DNA from 3 places in the Streptomyces sp. NPDC020845 genome. Region 1 is predicted to be linked to each of the others. Evidence: riboswitches for the same ligand, from Rfam matches in the RefSeq annotation. Region 1 holds a riboswitch; each other region holds the start of a gene.
The links. A riboswitch is a leader RNA that binds a small molecule or an ion and turns the genes downstream of it on or off. The one in region 1 is predicted to bind cyclic di-AMP.
Positions count from the first base shown of each region.

Region 1 (5,253 bases):
GCTCCTGCCGGCAGTGCAACGAGCCGGCCGGTCCGCTCGGCTACAGCACCTACCGCCATATCTTCCTGCTCCCCGACGGCAGCAGCCTGCTGCTGTGGGAGCTGGAGCACAACACCGGCCAGGACCGCCGCCCGCTCTTCGAGGTCTACGCCGACGAGGACGCCCTGGCCCTGGCCGAGCGCCGGGTGCACGAGCGGATCGGCGGCGGCGCCCGCTGGGACGAGCTCGAGGGGTTACCACTGTGGCTGCCCGAGCAACTGCTGCACGCCGTCGCGCCGGTGGAGACCCCGCGCGCGTATGTGGCCGACGACTCGGCCGACCACGCCCGCCGCGTGCTGCGCCGCGCGGAGAACCCCGACCGCCCCGGCGCGGACACCGAGCAGCTGCTCGCCACGGCGTTCGCCCATGACATCGCGCTGGCCCCGAAGCCGCGCCGTCGCCCCGGCGGCCCCGACGCCACGTGGTGCCGTTTCTATGAGCACGCGTTCCTCCTCGCCGGCGGGGACGAGATCGTCCTGTGGGAGCTGGAGCACAACCTGACCGCCGACGGGCGGCTGGTGTGCGAGGTGTATCTCGACGAGGTCTCCGCCGAGCTGGCGGCGGACCGCCACGCCCGCGCACTCGGCGTCGACCTCTGACGCGTCCCGTCCCCGTCCGGCCCCTTCCCTTTCCCTGTCCCCGCGCCGTGTTCTGACGCACCCACCTGGCCGACACCGGCTCGCCCGACGCCCCGTCACCCGGGAGTCTGATGGGGTGCGTACGAACCGAACCCGCGTATGAGACGGCGTACAGGGCCATGAGGCGGCGTACGGGACGCCGTACGAGACCGTGTGCGCCCCAGCGCGGGGAACCACCGCGCGCGGACCTGGCCCGCGCGGACGGACCCCGGGCCGATGTGCCCCGCGCCGACAGACCCCGCGTGGGCGATGAGGCGCCCATGGGCGCCTCCGGCCGCCGCTTCGCGCCCTGGCTCCCCGGCGTGCTGATCGTGGGCGGGGTCATCTACGACATCAGCACCCCGGCCGCCTACACCGCTGCCCCCTTCCTCGCCGCCGCCCCCCTGGTCGCCGCCCCGTTCTATCCGCTGCGGCTGACCGCCCTCATCGGGACCCTCACCGTCGCCGCCTCCTGCCTGCTGGCCGAGTTCCACGGCGTCCGGGACTGGGCCCAGTCGGCCACCGAGGTCGCCACCGTCGTGACGGTCGCCCTGCTGGCCCTCCTCATCAACCGTGTCGTCCGCCGCGGCTCCCGGCGGCTGGCGTCGGCGCGCGGCATCGCGGAGGCGGCCCAGCGCGCGGTACTGCCCGTGCCGCCGGCCCGGCTGGCCGGCCTGGACATCGCGGCCCGCTATGTGGCGGCCGAGCGGGACGCCGCGATCGGCGGCGACCTGTATGCGGTGCAGGACACCCCGCACGGCGTACGGATGGTCATCGGCGACGTACGGGGCAAGGGGCTGGGGTCGGTCGAGGTGGTCGCGATCATCATCGGCGCTTTCCGGGAGGCCGCCGAACAGGAGGCCACGCTGGAGGGGCTGACGCTGCGGCTGGAGCGGGCGCTGCAGCGGGAGCGGGCCCGGCGGGCCGATATCGAGCAGGCCGAGGGGTTCATCACGGCGGTGCTGGCCGAGATCCCCCGCGGCGACTCCATGCTCCGCCTGATCAACCGTGGCCACCCGGCGCCGCTGCTGCTGGACGGGGAGGGTGCGGTGCGCCAGGCCGATCCCGAGATGCCGGCGCTGCCGCTGGGGATGGGCGATCTGGGGGCGTGGCCGGACCGGGTGGAGGAGCTGCGGTTCGCGGAGGGGGTGACCCTGCTGCTGTTCACCGACGGGGTGAGCGAGGCGCGCGATGCGGAGGGCACGTTCTACGATCCGGCGGTCCAGCTGCGCGGCCGACGCTTCGCCGGACCGGTGGAGCTGCTCGACGCGTTGGTGGCGGATGTGGAGCGGCATACGGGCGGCGGGACCGCGGACGACATGGCGCTGCTGGCGCTGCGCCGCGCCCCGGTGGCGCCGGGGGCCGAGCCCGAACACGTTCCGTAGCGGAGCATGATCCCTCCGGATAACGATTGACGCACGATCAGTTCGGGGGCGTTTCCGGGTGTGCTCGGGTCGCTGCCGACTCACCCCCATCTGTCCCATGTTGGTCGTTAACGTCACCTCAAAGGTTGCTCTGATTCCCGGGAACGGCTTGGAATCGGGTCGTGCTCTCTATTAACGTTCGATAACGCAGCGCGGTCGTCACTGCCGCCGCAAGAGGCGGCACCGTGCGCCGTCGCCGAATCCCGTACGCACAGCAGCACCAGCAGCAGAGCGACAACAGCAACACCAAGGGAACCGGGGAACCACCAACCTTGGGGTGAATCGGGTCGAACCTGACCCGTAGGAGACCTTCCTGCTCCGAACCCGTCAGCTAACCCGGTAGGCGAGAGGGAAGGAAAGGAGTGCGCCCGCGTGGCGTCCAACAGGTCTGCCCTAGAAGAAGCTCCGTCCCGCACGTCCGGCGCCGGAGCGGGGACAGCCACCCGCTACGGCTCCTGGTTCGAACCGGCCGCCGAGGCGAGGAACGGGCAGGACACCGAGACGTGGGACGAGTGGAATCCCACTGAGGAATCCATAGCCCCGGTGCGCGGCCGGCACCGCGTCGCCAAGCAGCGCGGCGGCACGATGGCCCGCAGCGGCGCCGTTCTCGGCGTCGGCGTGATCGCGGCGGTCGGCGCGGGCGGGATGGCGAGCGCCAAGGACCGCCCCAAGGCCCCCATAGCCATGCCGGACCTCGCACACGTCGCCGACAAGGTGACGGACGTCCTCCCCGACGCGGCGGACCTGCCCGGCATCGGCTCGCTGCTCTCCTCGGACTCCGGTTCCAGCTCCGACGGCACCTCGGCCGCCCCCCTCTCCCAGGCGGGTCTGACCTCCCAGGACGAGGAGAACGGCACCACCGACGCGGGCGAGGCGCTGCGCGCCCGCATCCTCCAGCAGGCCGAGAACCAGCAGAACGCCGCCGACGAGTCGCAGCGCGAGGCCGCGGCCGACGCCGCCGCCAAGCAGGCCGCCGAGAAGGCTGCCGCCGTGGCCAAGAAGGCCGCCGACGCGGAGGCGAAGCGGAAGGCCGAGGCGGAGGCGGAGAAGAAGGCCGCCGAGGCCGAGGCCAAGCGGAAGGCGGAGGAGGCGGCCAGGAAGAAGGCCGAGGCCGAGCGCCTGGCCAAGCTCGCCGCCCAGTACACCCTCCCCGTCGCCTCGTACACCCTGACCGCGTCCTTCGGCCAGGCAGGCGACATGTGGTCGGCCGACCACACCGGCCAGGACTTCGCCGCCCCGACCGGCACCCCGGTCAAGGCGCTGCACGGCGGCACGATCACCTCGGCCGGGTGGGCCGGTTCGTACGGCTACCGCATCGTGCTCAAGCTGAGCGACGGCACCGAGATCTGGTACTGCCACCTGTCGTCGATGGTCCGTACGTCGGGCTCGGTGACGACGGGCGAGGTCGTCGGCCGCGTCGGCGCCACGGGCAATGTGACCGGCCCGCACCTCCACCTGGAGGTCCGGCCGGGTGGCGGCAGCCCGATCGACCCGATGCCCTGGCTCCGCGCGCACGGGTTGAACCCGTGACCGCCGCGACCCCGCCGTCCCTCGCGACCCCGTCCCCCGCGGGCATCGGCCCGATGACCTTCGGCCCGATGACCTTCGGCCCGATGACCTTCGGCCCGATGACCTGCTGACCGGGTCCCTTTACCCCGGCGGCCTTGGCGCTCTCTCCCCCCTTGACGCCAGGGCCGCCGGTTTTTTGCCGCTCATTGGCGCCCGTACGACGGAATACCCCTCTCCGCCTCGGCGCTGAAACAACGCATGGCTGACACCAAAGACACCCAGAACACCAAGCAGACCAAGCAGGCTGAGAGCCGCAGGCAGATCGGCGATCTGTCCGTCTTCCCGCTCTCCCTCGGCGGGAACGTCTTCGGCTGGACGGCGGACGAAGCCGAGTCCTTCGCCGTGCTGGACGCCTACGCGGCGGCGGGCGGCAACTTCGTCGATACGGCGGATGTGTACTCCGCATGGGTGCCGGGCAACTCGGGCGGAGAGTCCGAGACCATCCTCGGCAACTGGTTCGCCTCACGGGGCAACCGCGCCGACATCGTCCTCGCGACCAAGGTGGGCGCAGGCGTGCCGACGCCCCGCGGGCTGTCCGCCGCGGCGATCAAGGCGGGCCTTGACGAGTCCTTGAAGCGCCTGCGCACCGACTACATCGACCTTTACTACACCCACTACGACGACACCTCGGTGCCGGTGGAGGAGATCATCTCCACGCTGGACGAGCTGGTGAAGGCGGGCAAGGTCCGCCAGATCGCGGCCTCCAACATCTCCGCCGAACGCCTTGAGGCATCCCTGGACTTCTCGGCGAAGGAGGGACTGGCCCGTTACGTGGCCCTCCAGCCGCACTACAACCTGGTCTCCCGCGACACCTTCGAGGGCCCGCTCGCCGATGTCGCCGCCCGCCATGGCGTGGTGACCCTCCCGTACTACGCCCTCGCATCCGGCTTCCTCACCGGCAAGTACCGCCCCGGCGCCTCGGTGGACAGCGCCCGGGCCGAGGGCGCGGCCAAGTACCTGGAGACCGAGCGCGGCCAGAAGGTCCTCGCCGCCCTCGACGATGTGGCCGCAAACCACGGCGCCGCGCACGCTACGGTCGCCCTGGCCTGGCTGGCGGCCCAGCCCACGGTCGTGGCCCCGATCGCGAGCGCGCGTACGGTGGATCAGCTGCCGGCGCTGCTGGCGGTGGCGGACCTGAAGCTGACGGAGGAGGAGCTGGCGCTGCTGACGTCGGCGTCGGAGTAGCGCCCCTTACGCGTCCGTTTACGCGTCCGTGGTGGATACGGGACAGGGACACGCCGACGTCACGGCGTGTCCCTGTCCCGTATCCACCACAAGTGTCCGGGCCGCGTGGCGAGTGGTCAGGCGGCCGCCCCGGCGCTCCGCCGGTCGGCGGCGGCCCAGGACGCGGCGGCGACCCCGCCGGCCACGGTGAGGACGGACGGCCAGGCGCCGAGCTTCTTGGCGAGCGGATGCGACCCGGCGAAGGCCGCGACGTACAGCCCGCTGAGCGCCGCCGCCGTCCCGGTCCCCGCCTTCCGCTGCCACCCCCGCGCGGCCACGACCCCGGCCGCCGCCAGCGCCACCCCGCCCAGCTGCCGCTTCTTGGTCCAGCGCGCGACCCCGTATCCGCCGACGAGCCCGCTCGCGGCCACCACACCTGC
Region 1 covers NZ_JBIRSJ010000022.1:147,213-152,465, forward strand. Annotated here, with positions in the region: gene ACH4U7_RS44890 (DUF6227 family protein) at 1-638, shown strand, start outside; gene ACH4U7_RS44895 (PP2C family protein-serine/threonine phosphatase) at 938-2,041, shown strand; cyclic di-AMP (ydaO/yuaA leader) riboswitch at 2,265-2,441, shown strand; gene ACH4U7_RS44900 (M23 family metallopeptidase) at 2,453-3,610, shown strand; gene ACH4U7_RS44905 (aldo/keto reductase) at 3,848-4,834, shown strand; gene ACH4U7_RS44910 (hypothetical protein) at 4,951-5,253, opposite strand, start outside.

Region 2 (5,253 bases), on a different contig from region 1:
GGCGGCCTACCGGCTGCCGCACGACGGCACCCGCGAGGCCGACGCCGCCGACCTGGCGCTGACCGTCCTGGGCGGCGGGGAGTCCTCCCGCCTGCACAACCGCCTGGTGCGGCGGGACCGTACGGCGGTGGCCGCGGGCTTCGGCCTGCTGCGGCTGTCCGGCGCCCCCTCGCTCGGCTGGCTGGACGTGAAGACCTCCGGCGGCGTGGAGGTCCCCGACATCGAGGCCGCCGTCGACGAGGAGCTGGCCCGGTTCGCCGAGGAGGGGCCGACCCCGGAGGAGATGGAGCGCGCCCAGGCCCAGCTGGAGCGCGAGTGGCTGGACCGGCTGGCCACCGTCGGCGGCCGCGCCGACGAGCTGTGCCGTTACGCGGTGCTGTTCGGCGACCCGCAGCTGGCGCTGACCGCCGTGTCGCGCGTCCTGCAGGTGACGGCCGAGGAGGTGCGGGCCGTGGCCCAGGCCAGGCTGCGCCCCGACAACCGCGCGGTACTGGTCTACGAGCCGGTCCAGGGCGCCGAGCAGGCCGAGGCCGACGTCGCCGCCGACGGCGACCACGACGCAGCAGCCGACGACAACGACGCAGAAGGGGAGTCGGCCCAGTGAGCGACGCCGCCACCACCATGACCTTCCACCCGCAGCCGCAGGCGGGTGCCGCCAGGCCGTGGGCCTTCCCGGCCCCCGAGCGCACCGAGCTGTCCAACGGGCTGACCGTGCTGCGCTGCCACCGCCCCGGCCAGCAGGTCGTCGCCGTGGAGATCAACCTCGCCGCCCCGCTGGACGCCGAGCCGGCCGGGCTCGACGGCATCGCCACGATCATGGCCCGCGCCCTGTCCGAGGGCACCGACAAGCACACCGCCGAGGAGTTCGCCGCCGAGCTGGAGCGCTGCGGCGCCACCCTGGACGCCCACGCCGACCACCCCGCCGTCCGGGTGTCCCTGGAGGTCCCCGTCTCCCGGCTGCCCAAGGCGCTCGGCCTGCTGGCCGACGCGCTGCGCGCGCCCGCCTTCCCCGAGGGCGAGGTCGAGCGGCTGGTCCGCAACCGCCTGGACGAGATCCCGCACGAGCTGGCCAACCCGGCCCGGCGCGCCTCGATGGCGCTGTTCAAGGAGCTGTTCCCGGCCGAGTCCCGGATGTCCCGGCCGCGCCAGGGCACCCAGGAGACCATCGAGGGCATCGACGCCGCGGCCGTGCGGGCCTTCTACGAGACGCATGTCCGCCCGTCCACCTCGACCGCCGTGGTCGTCGGCGACCTGGCCGGTGTCGACCTCGACAAGGCGCTGGCCGAATCCCTCGGCGCCTGGACGGGCGGCGCCGCCGAGTCCCGCCCCATGCCGCCGATCACGGCCGATGACACCGGCCGCGTGATCATCGTCGACCGGCCGGGCGCGGTGCAGACCCAGCTGCTCATCGGCCGGATCGGCGCCGACCGCCACGACCGGGTCTGGCCCGCCCAGGTGCTGGGCACCTACTGCCTGGGCGGCACCCTCACCTCCCGGCTCGACCGCGTGCTGCGCGAGGAGAAGGGCTACACGTACGGCGTGCGCGCCTTCGGCCAGGTGCTCCGCTCCGCGGCTCCGGACGCCTCCGGAGGGGCCACTGGCGCCGCGATGCTGGCCATCAGCGGCTCGGTGGCCACCGAGGTCACCGGCCCCGCCCTGGAGGACCTGTGGAAGGTGCTGGGCACGCTGAAGGAGGAGGGCCTGACGGACGCCGAGCGTGATGTCGCCGTGCAGAACCTGGTCGGGGTCGCCCCGCTGAAGTACGAGACGGCGGCCGCCGTCGCGGGCACGCTCGCCGACCAGGTCGAGCAGCATCTGCCGGACGACTTCCAGGCGCAGTTGTACGCGCGCCTCGCGGAGACCGGCACGGTGGAGGCGACCGCCGCGGTGGTGAGCGCCTTCCCGGCCGACCGGCTGGTCACGGTGCTCGTCGGTGACGCCTCGCAGATCGAGGAGCCGGTCAAGGCGCTCGGTATCGGCGAGGTGCGCGTCATCCAGGGCTGACAGGCCGACAGACCGACGAACTGACAGATCGACGGGCCGACGGGCCGACCCGACCCGGGAGCAACAGGCCCTCGTGACAAGGACCCTGGCGCCGCTTCAGGCGCCAGGGTCTCTTTTTGTCGGTCGTTTCCTCGATCGTTTCGTCCGCTTTGTGGCAGAGATTGCTCGTCTGGGTGATCGTGTCTGTGGGGAAACCAACAAAAAAGCGGAACCGTTTGGTGAACGAATGCGATCACGCTTAGCGTCAGTTCGGTTGTCCGCCCGAGACACGCCGCATCCGCGGCACGGGCAACCATCGCCGAGTCCCCGTACGGCGCGAGCCAGGGGAGCCGGGGAACCAACCTCGCCCGTCGCCGCAGCGGCGCCGGACGGGTGATCCCCAGGGGTGAATCGGACGCCTTCCCCGCGTGGGGGAGGGGCCCGTAGGAGACCTTCCTGCTCCGAACCCGTCAGCTAACCCGGTAGGCGAGAGGAAGGAAAGGAGTGCGCCGGACCATGGCGTTCACCCGTACCGCCGGGAAGCACCGCCGCCCCACCCGGGCCCCCCGCACCGCCCGTTCCAACGCCAATCTCGCGGGCATAGCCACGCTGGCCGCCTCCGGCGTGGTCGCCGGCTTCGCCGCCCCCGCCCTCGCGGCGGCGGACGACCCGCGCGGCTTTGAGGACACCGGGCTGCGCCAGGCGGTCGCCATGGACGACCAGCTCGCAGACCAGGTCCAGGCCCAGGCGGAGAGCCAGCAGAGCGCCGCCGAGGAGGCCGCCGCCAAGGCGCAGGCCGAGGCCCAGGCCCGCAAGGAGGCCGCGCGTCAGGCGGCCGAGGCGAAGCGCAAGGCCGAGGCGGCCGCGAAGAAGGCCAAGCAGGAACGCGAGGCCAAGGAGCGCGCGGCGCGCGAGGCCGAGCGCAGGCGGCTGAACATGTTCGTGCTGCCGGTCACCGGCTCGTATGTCTCCACCGGCTACCAGGCGTCCAGCGGCCTGTGGTCCTCCGGCACCCACACCGGAGTGGACTTCCACGCCGCGTCCGGCACCTCGGTGCACTCCGTCGGCTCCGGCACCGTCGTCGAGGCCGGCTGGGGCGGCGCGTACGGCAACAACATCGTGATCAAGATGAACGACGGCACCTACACCCAGTACGGCCACCTGTCGTCCATCGGCGTCTCCGTCGGCCAGACGGTCACCCCCGGCCAGCAGATCGGCCTGTCCGGCGCCACGGGCAACGTCACCGGCCCGCATCTGCACTTCGAGGCCCGCACCAGCCCCGACTACGGCTCGGACATCGACCCCGTCGCCTACCTGCGCTCGCACGGCGTGAACCTCTGATCACGCCCCCGCACACCTGCCCCTGAACCCGGTCCGCCTCGCGGGGGGCGCCTCAGCCCCTGTCGACGGTCGCCCGTGCTCGGCCCTTCGTACCTCAGGGTCTCCGCGCGCTCTCCCTTTCACAGCGACATCAGCGCCTCCGGCGCGGGCGGCGCGCCCCTTCGGCTCCCCAAGGCCCCGGTCCCGCGGACCGGGGCCTTCGGCGTACTCGCATGGGCACCCGGCCGCCTGGCCATCCGGCTGCCCGGCCGCCTGGCCAAAAATATCCATGAAATCTCCGCGCCCATCGGAAATTCCGGCTGTTTAGAATAGAGTCGCTGAACACGCGTCAATCGGCTGCGTTTCGCGGAGATTAAGGCGGAGGTTCAACAATGCGGGACCGGAAGTGAGCGGCGATACGACCGCGATGCCGGGCGGTCGCCGGATTTCGGCGCACGCGGTGTGTACGGCGATCCGCGACGACATCGTCTCCGGCACCTTCGCGCCCGGCAGCCGGCTGATCGAGGAATTCCTCGCCCGGCGCTACGGCGTCTCGCGCGTGCCCGTGCGCGAGGCGCTGCGCACCCTGGAGTCGGAAGGCTTTGTGACCACCCGCCGACACGCGGGCGCATGCGTCGCGCAGCCGTCCGAGCGGGAGGCCGCCGACCTGCTGGACATCCGCGCGCTGCTGGAGCCCCTGGGGGCCGCCCGGGCCGCCCAGCGGCGCACCGAGGCGCATCTGAAGGTGTTGCGCGGCCTGGTCAGGCTCGGCCAGGAGCGGGCCCGGCGCGGGCAGTTGGGCGAGCTGCGACCGCTCGGCGACTGGTTCCACGAGACGTTGGCCCAGGCCTCCGGCAGTCCGAGCCTGGCCGGGCTGCTGGTGCAGCTGAGACGCAAGATCGCCTGGGTGTATGCGGTGGAACCGGCCCACAGACCGGCGCCGTCCGCCCCGGGCACCGCCCTGCGCTCCGACTTCTCGCTGCGGGCCGTGGCCTCCTGGGACGAGCACGGTGCGCTGGTCGACGCGGTGGCGCGCGGCGACGCCGACCGCGCGCGGGCACTGGCCGCGGCGCATGCCGAGCGCTCGATGTCGGAATACCGGCTGCGTCGCCCCGTCCGTGTGAGGAGTTCGAAACATTCCGTAAACACGGCGGGCGTCCGGAATTAACAGCGGCCCCGTATACAACTTCTAAGAATTACCGCCGGTGTGTGCGGCCGTGGATTTCCGCGGCCGCGTATTTCGCGTTCCCGTATTGCGCGGTCCCGGTATTCGTCCCCGTATTGCGTTGGATAAACAGTGCGGCCGCGGTCCCCTGTCATGGGTCACCGCGGCCGCGCCGTGTGAATTTATCGGGCGGAGCCAGTCAGACGGTCTCCGGAAGCTCCTCCAGCCCCTCCGCGACCAGCTTGGCCAGGCGGTCGAGCGCGACCTCGGCGTCGTCCGACGCGGAGGCCAGGACGACCTCCTCGCCGCCCTGGGCGCCCAGGCCGAGCACGGCGAGCATGGAAGCGGCGTTGACCGGGGTGCCGTCCGCCTTGGCGATCGTGATGGGGACGCCGGCGGCGGTGGCCGCCCGGACGAAGATCGACGCGGGGCGGGCGTGCAGGCCCTCGGCCCAGCCGATGTTGACGCGGCGCTCAGCCATGGTGTTGCCCTTCAGGTGCGGGTTGCCGTTGTCTAGACCAATATCATACGGTCGTGCGTGTCTGGGTCTGTCCGGAACGGTGTCCGAGTAGGCCCGGCCATGCCCGTACAGGTCCGATTATGGACTTTCCCTCGACACCTCCCCGTAACGCAAGGGTGTCCGCCATTCGGACGTCCGGACCCATGTCCGCCCGGGCCGTAGTCTTGGCCGCATGCGGCAGCCGTCCGACACCCACGCCTACCCGGCCCACTGGGAGGCCGATGTGGTGCTCCGCGACGGTGGCACCGCCCGGATCCGCCCCATC
Region 2 covers NZ_JBIRSJ010000006.1:519,067-524,319, reverse strand. Annotated here, with positions in the region: gene ACH4U7_RS18070 (M16 family metallopeptidase) at 1-604, shown strand, start outside; gene ACH4U7_RS18065 (M16 family metallopeptidase) at 622-2,004, shown strand; cyclic di-AMP (ydaO/yuaA leader) riboswitch at 2,291-2,487, shown strand; gene ACH4U7_RS18060 (M23 family metallopeptidase) at 2,500-3,324, shown strand; gene ACH4U7_RS18055 (GntR family transcriptional regulator) at 3,731-4,471, shown strand; gene ACH4U7_RS18050 (HPr family phosphocarrier protein) at 4,668-4,949, opposite strand; gene ACH4U7_RS18045 (GNAT family N-acetyltransferase) at 5,161-5,253, shown strand, end outside.
Region 2: another riboswitch for cyclic di-AMP. It lies ahead of ACH4U7_RS18060 (M23 family metallopeptidase); the one in region 1 lies ahead of ACH4U7_RS44900 (M23 family metallopeptidase).

Region 3 (5,253 bases), on a different contig from region 1:
TGGTGGCCCACCCGATAATGATTGCGGAAGGGCGAAAGGGGCCAGTGGGTGTCGGGCCCATCAAGATTTTGGGACATCCGGGGGCGTCATGTGGCCCCGCTTCCCGGCCAATTCATTTCCGGCGCCGCACGGTCGGGCGCGGGCGGGGGGCAGCGGTTCCGCGCCCGGCCGTGGCGCTCCGGGTCAGGGCTGGGAGCCCGGCTCGAGGGCGGTGACTTCGAATACTTCGCCGCAGACCTGGAGGGAGCGCGCCGACGTCTTCATCGAGCGGTAGGAGTCCGGCGGGTAGGCGCGAATTTTGGACGCGGTCCGCCAACAGGGCTTGTCGGACAGGCCTTTGTTGAGGGTGTGCAGACTCGCGTAGGCGCTGTCGCCGGGTTTCAGGACGACCGTGGGCCGCGCCGGTCCTCGGCGGGCGGCGGGGTCGCCGATAGCCGTGCCGGGGCTGTCGAGCAGGGAAACGCCGGGAAAGCCCGTCAGCGTGCAACTGGCCTCACCGGTATTGGTGAAGGCCAGAGGAACATAGACATTGCCCGCGCCGATATCCATCCGGCCGACGGACAGTTTCAGCTGATCCTCGGCGCAGATGCGGCGCGCGGCGGGCGGGGCGCCGGAGGCGCCCTCGGTGCCGACGGACGGCTTGGCCGCGCTCGGCGCCTTCGCGGGGGTCGAGGCCCGGCCGGAGTCATGCGCGCGTCCGCCGGGTTCAGCGGCGCCGGGCCGGCCGGCGCTCGCGGCCGAATGGGATGCACCCGCGGCGCCGGGCGGCGCGGGCGCCCCGGAGTCCTCGTCGGCGCCGCAGGCGGTGACCGCGGCCAGCGCGCCGATGAGCAGTGCGGATACGGATAAGACCGGCGGCAGACGCCTCGCGGGCGTCCCGCCGTACCGCTGAGCCATGGGCAACCTCCTGTGGGTCGGGCATCCGGCGGCCCGTCAGCCGCCGCGCCGAGTGCCCCGACTTTCCCCGTCCATTCCCCTTCGGCTCCTCTTCCCCCGATCAGCGTCCTTATGTCTGCGACGGCATTAATCGCATAACAGGGGCAATTCGGCATTGCGGATTCCGCACCACAATCACCCCATCCGTAAAGCGGTGACGCGGATCACAGTTCATCACCGCCGTGATCGATTTCCGGACACAGGTCCGTCGAGACCTTGTCGTGACCTAAACCATGTGTTTACTGTGCCGCACCCGGCGCATTCCATGCACGGGTCTCTCCCTCGCCGGAGCGCCGAGTCCTGCCGTGGCGGAGGAGTGACACGACGACCTGTCACGGCAGGAGCGGGGGAACCAGGTAGGCGCCGTGCCGCGCTATGTCGGGCGGGACGGCTAGGGGTGAAGTCGCGCCACGGTGCCGGGGGCACCGGGAACGGCGCGGCCGGGCAGCTCCCGCCCGAACCCGACAGCTCACCTCGCAGGCGTCAGGAGAGGATGAGCTCAATGGCTGCACGCGGACGTCACCGCCGGCCCCGGCCCCGCCGCGTCTCCCGCGCCTCGCTCGCGTTCACCGCGGGCGGCGCCGGCGTGGCACTGCCCCTCATAGGCGTCGGCCAGGCGAACGCCGCCTCCGTCGACACCTGGGACAAGGTGGCGGAGTGTGAGTCCACCGACAACTGGAGCATCAACACCGGGAACGGCTACTACGGCGGCCTCCAGTTCTCACAGTCCACCTGGAAGGCGTACGGCGGGACGTCCTTCGCGCCCCGGGCCGATCTGGCCTCCAAGGACCAGCAGATAGCCATCGCCGAGAAGGTACTCGACGCCCAGGGCCCCGGCGCCTGGCCGGTCTGCTCGGTCAAGGCGGGGCTGACCCGCGGCGGCCAGCCCGCGGATGTCACCCCCGGCACCGCGAGCGGCCGCGCCCAGACCCAGACCGCTCCCAAGGCCACCCCCAAAGCGACTCCGAAAGCCACCCCCAAGGCCACTCCCAAAACCGAGTCCGCTCCGGAAGCCGCGCCCAAGGCCACCACCAAGGCCGTCGACCAGAGCGCGGCCACCACCGGGCGGTCCGGCTCCTCGTACACCGTGGTCAGTGGCGACACCCTGTCCCGAATAGCCGACGCGCAGAACATGGACGGCGTCGGCGGCTGGCAGCGGCTCTACGAGGCCAACCGCCGCGTCATCGGCGACGACCCGGACCTGATCTACCCCGGCCAGAAACTCACCCTCGACACACACCGGTCCCCCGCCGCACAGCCCCGCGAGAGCCAGCCCCGGACCGAGCAGCGTACGGATCAGGCCAAGCAGCGCGCCGAGCAGGCGGCCAAGCAGCGGGTCGAGCAGGCCAACAAGGCCCGCGAGCGCGCCAAGAAGAAGTCCGGCTCGGCGGCGCACTCGTCGTCCTCGTCGGCGTCCTTCACCTCGCCCGTCGCCAGCCACGCCGTCGGCACCGCCTACGGCATCTCCGGCAGCAACTGGTCCAGCGGCCACCACACCGGGGTCGACTTCCCCGTCGCCACCGGCACCCAGGTGCGGGCGGTGGGCTCGGCCGAGGTGGTCGCCGCGGGCTGGGGCGGTGCGTACGGCTACCAGGTCGTGCTCCGCCACCCCGACGGCATGTACAGCCAGTACGCGCACATGTCGGCGCTGACCGTCCACGTCGGCCAGACGGTGTCCGCCGGCCAGCAGATCGGCCGGTCCGGGGCGACCGGCAACGTGACCGGACCGCATGTGCACTTCGAGGTGCGCACCGGCCCCGACTACGGCTCGGATGTCAACCCGCTCGCCTATCTCCGGTCCAAGGGCGTCCAGATCTGAGAGGTGTGTGAACGAAGGGTGCTCTGCCGCGGCCCGGTGCCGCGGCAGACCCGCCCTACATCACCAGATGTGCCTTCGCGTGCGTAACCTCCTCGATGTCACCGCCCGCCTTCGAGATCAGCCGGTGAGCGAGGTTGTTCAGCGCACGCGCCGCCGCGATCTCCTCGCCGACCCGCGGCTGCGCCGGGTCGTCGGGATTCCGGTTGGCCCGGCCCTGTGCCAGGATCTCGGTCCCGTCGTGCATCCTCAGCCGGACGACCGCCTCGGTCAGGGGTCCGAGCTCACGGAACTCCATTTCGATGTCGCATCCCACGATCGTCTCCATCGCGGTCATCACCTCCTGCTTCACTTACCAGGATGCGCCTGACCCGGCATCCCGGTCGACCGGGAGAGCAGCTCCACGACCTCGGCGTCGCTGGTCTGGGAGAAGTCCTCGTACCATTCGCCGACCGCCGAGAACTCCGCGGGGGTGGACAGACACACCACGTCGTCCGCGTCCTGCCGCAGCGCCTCGGCCGCGTCCGGCGGCGCGACCGGGACCGCCAGCACCACCCGGGCCGCGCCCTGGGCCCGGGCGACCCGGCAGGCCGCCCGTGCCGTGGCACCGGTGGCGATCCCGTCGTCCACGACGATCACCGTCCGGCCGCCGACCGCGACCCGCGGCCGGTCGCGCCGGAACCGCCGCGCCTGCCGTGCGAGCTCCTCTTCCTCGGTTCGCTCCACCTCCTCAAGCTCCTCTTTGCGCGCCCGGCTCATCCGTACGATCGCGTCGTGCACCACCCGCACCCCGCCCTCGCCGATGGCGCCGAAGCCCAGCTCGCGGTGGAAGGGGACGCCCAGCTTGCGGACGATGATCACGTCCAGGGGCGCCTTCAGCTCCCGCGCCACCTCGAAGGCCACCGGCACCCCGCCCCGCGGCAGCCCGAGCACCACGGGGTCCTCGCCGCTCAGGGGGGACAGCCGGGCCGCCAGCCGCCGCCCGGCGTCCACGCGGTCGACGAAGATCATGACTCACCCCGCTCGTACAGGGAGACCCCGCTCTTACGACTCCATCCGAAGATTCCCCCATCCGCAAACCGGCGGGGACCCGGTCGGCCGCGTCGGCGCGCGCAAGCGGGCCGGGGCGGCCCACCCTGGAACCATGGAGAACGCCACGGATCCGAGCGAGTCCGGCCATCTCGTCTTCGTGGACGCGTACGACGCGGACACCAGATACCGGCGGGTGTGGCTGCGCGGCCTGGGCTGGGAGCCGCTGGAGCGGGAGGAGTTCGAGCCGCGGGTGCGACGGCTGTTCCCGGACATCGACCTGGACGACCCCGAGCAGGTCCACTGGGTCGACCGGCCGGGCCAGTGGCCGCCCTGGCATCCGGGTGAAGCATGACGGTCCTCGTCGGCACCTCGGGGTGGCAGTACAAGGACTGGCGCGACGTACTGTATCCGTCCGACTGCCCACAGCGGCTGTGGCTGGAGGAGTACGCGCGGGGGTTCGCCACCGTCGAGTCCAACAACGCCTTCTACCGGCTGCCCACCCGCGAGCAGTTCGCCGCCTGGCGGGAGCGCACCCCCGCCGGGTTTGTGATGGCCCTCAAGGCCAGCCGCTATCTCACCCACATCAAGCGGCTCCGCGACCCCGAGGAGCCGGTCGCGCGGCTGATGTCGCACGCCGAGGGCCTGGGCAACCGGCTGGGCCCCGTGCTGCTGCAGCTGCCGCCCACCCTGCGCGCCGACAGCAGGCTGCTGGACACCGCGCTCGGCTGCTTCCCCGCCGGGACGCGGGTGGCCGTCGAGCCCCGCCATGACTCATGGTGGACCGACGAGGTCCGGGGGGTGCTGGAGCGCCGGGGAGCGGCGCTGTGCTGGGCGGACGCCGCCTCCCGGCCGGTGACCCCGCTGTGGCGCACGGCCACGTGGGGCTATGTCCGCTTCCACCACGGGCTGGCCAGGCCCGCGCCGCGCTACAGCCACCAGTCGCTGACCGCCTGGGCGCGCCGGGTGACCGACGCCTGGCCCGAGCGCGGCGATGTCTACGCGTACTTCAACAACGACCCGGGCGGAGCGGCCGTCCACGACGCCGTGGTCTTCGCCCGGGCCGTGGCGCGGCGCGGCCGCGAGGTGAGCCGCACCCCCGACCTGTGACCGGCCGCGCTCCCTTCGGTAAGTGGTCACTCCTTGACCGCGCCGCCCAGCATGCCCTCGATGAACCGGCGCTGCAGGGCCACATAGACGACCACCACCGGCAGCGCGATGAGCACCGAGGCCGCCGCGAGCAGCGCCGCGTCGGAGCTGTGCTGCCCCTGGAAGAAGGCCAGGCCAAGCGGGACCGTACGGTGGGCCTCGTCGCTGACCATGACCAGCGCCATCAGGAATTCGTTCCAGGTCCACATGAAGGTGATGACCACCATGGTGGAGATGGCCGGGCGGCCCATGGGCACCAGGACCCGCCACAGCGTGGTCCAGGTGTTCGCGCCGTCGATCCGGGCCGCCTCGATCACCGACCG
Region 3 covers NZ_JBIRSJ010000003.1:514,669-519,921, reverse strand. Annotated here, with positions in the region: gene ACH4U7_RS09475 (DUF4232 domain-containing protein) at 184-897, opposite strand; cyclic di-AMP (ydaO/yuaA leader) riboswitch at 1,252-1,433, shown strand; gene ACH4U7_RS09470 (transglycosylase family protein) at 1,439-2,755, shown strand; gene ACH4U7_RS09465 (dsRBD fold-containing protein) at 2,811-3,080, opposite strand; partial or broken gene ACH4U7_RS09460 (phosphoribosyltransferase) at 3,122-3,763, opposite strand; gene ACH4U7_RS09455 (hypothetical protein) at 3,897-4,136, shown strand; gene ACH4U7_RS09450 (DUF72 domain-containing protein) at 4,133-4,891, shown strand; gene ACH4U7_RS09445 (carbohydrate ABC transporter permease) at 4,918-5,253, opposite strand, start outside.
Region 3: another riboswitch for cyclic di-AMP. It lies ahead of ACH4U7_RS09470 (transglycosylase family protein); the one in region 1 lies ahead of ACH4U7_RS44900 (M23 family metallopeptidase).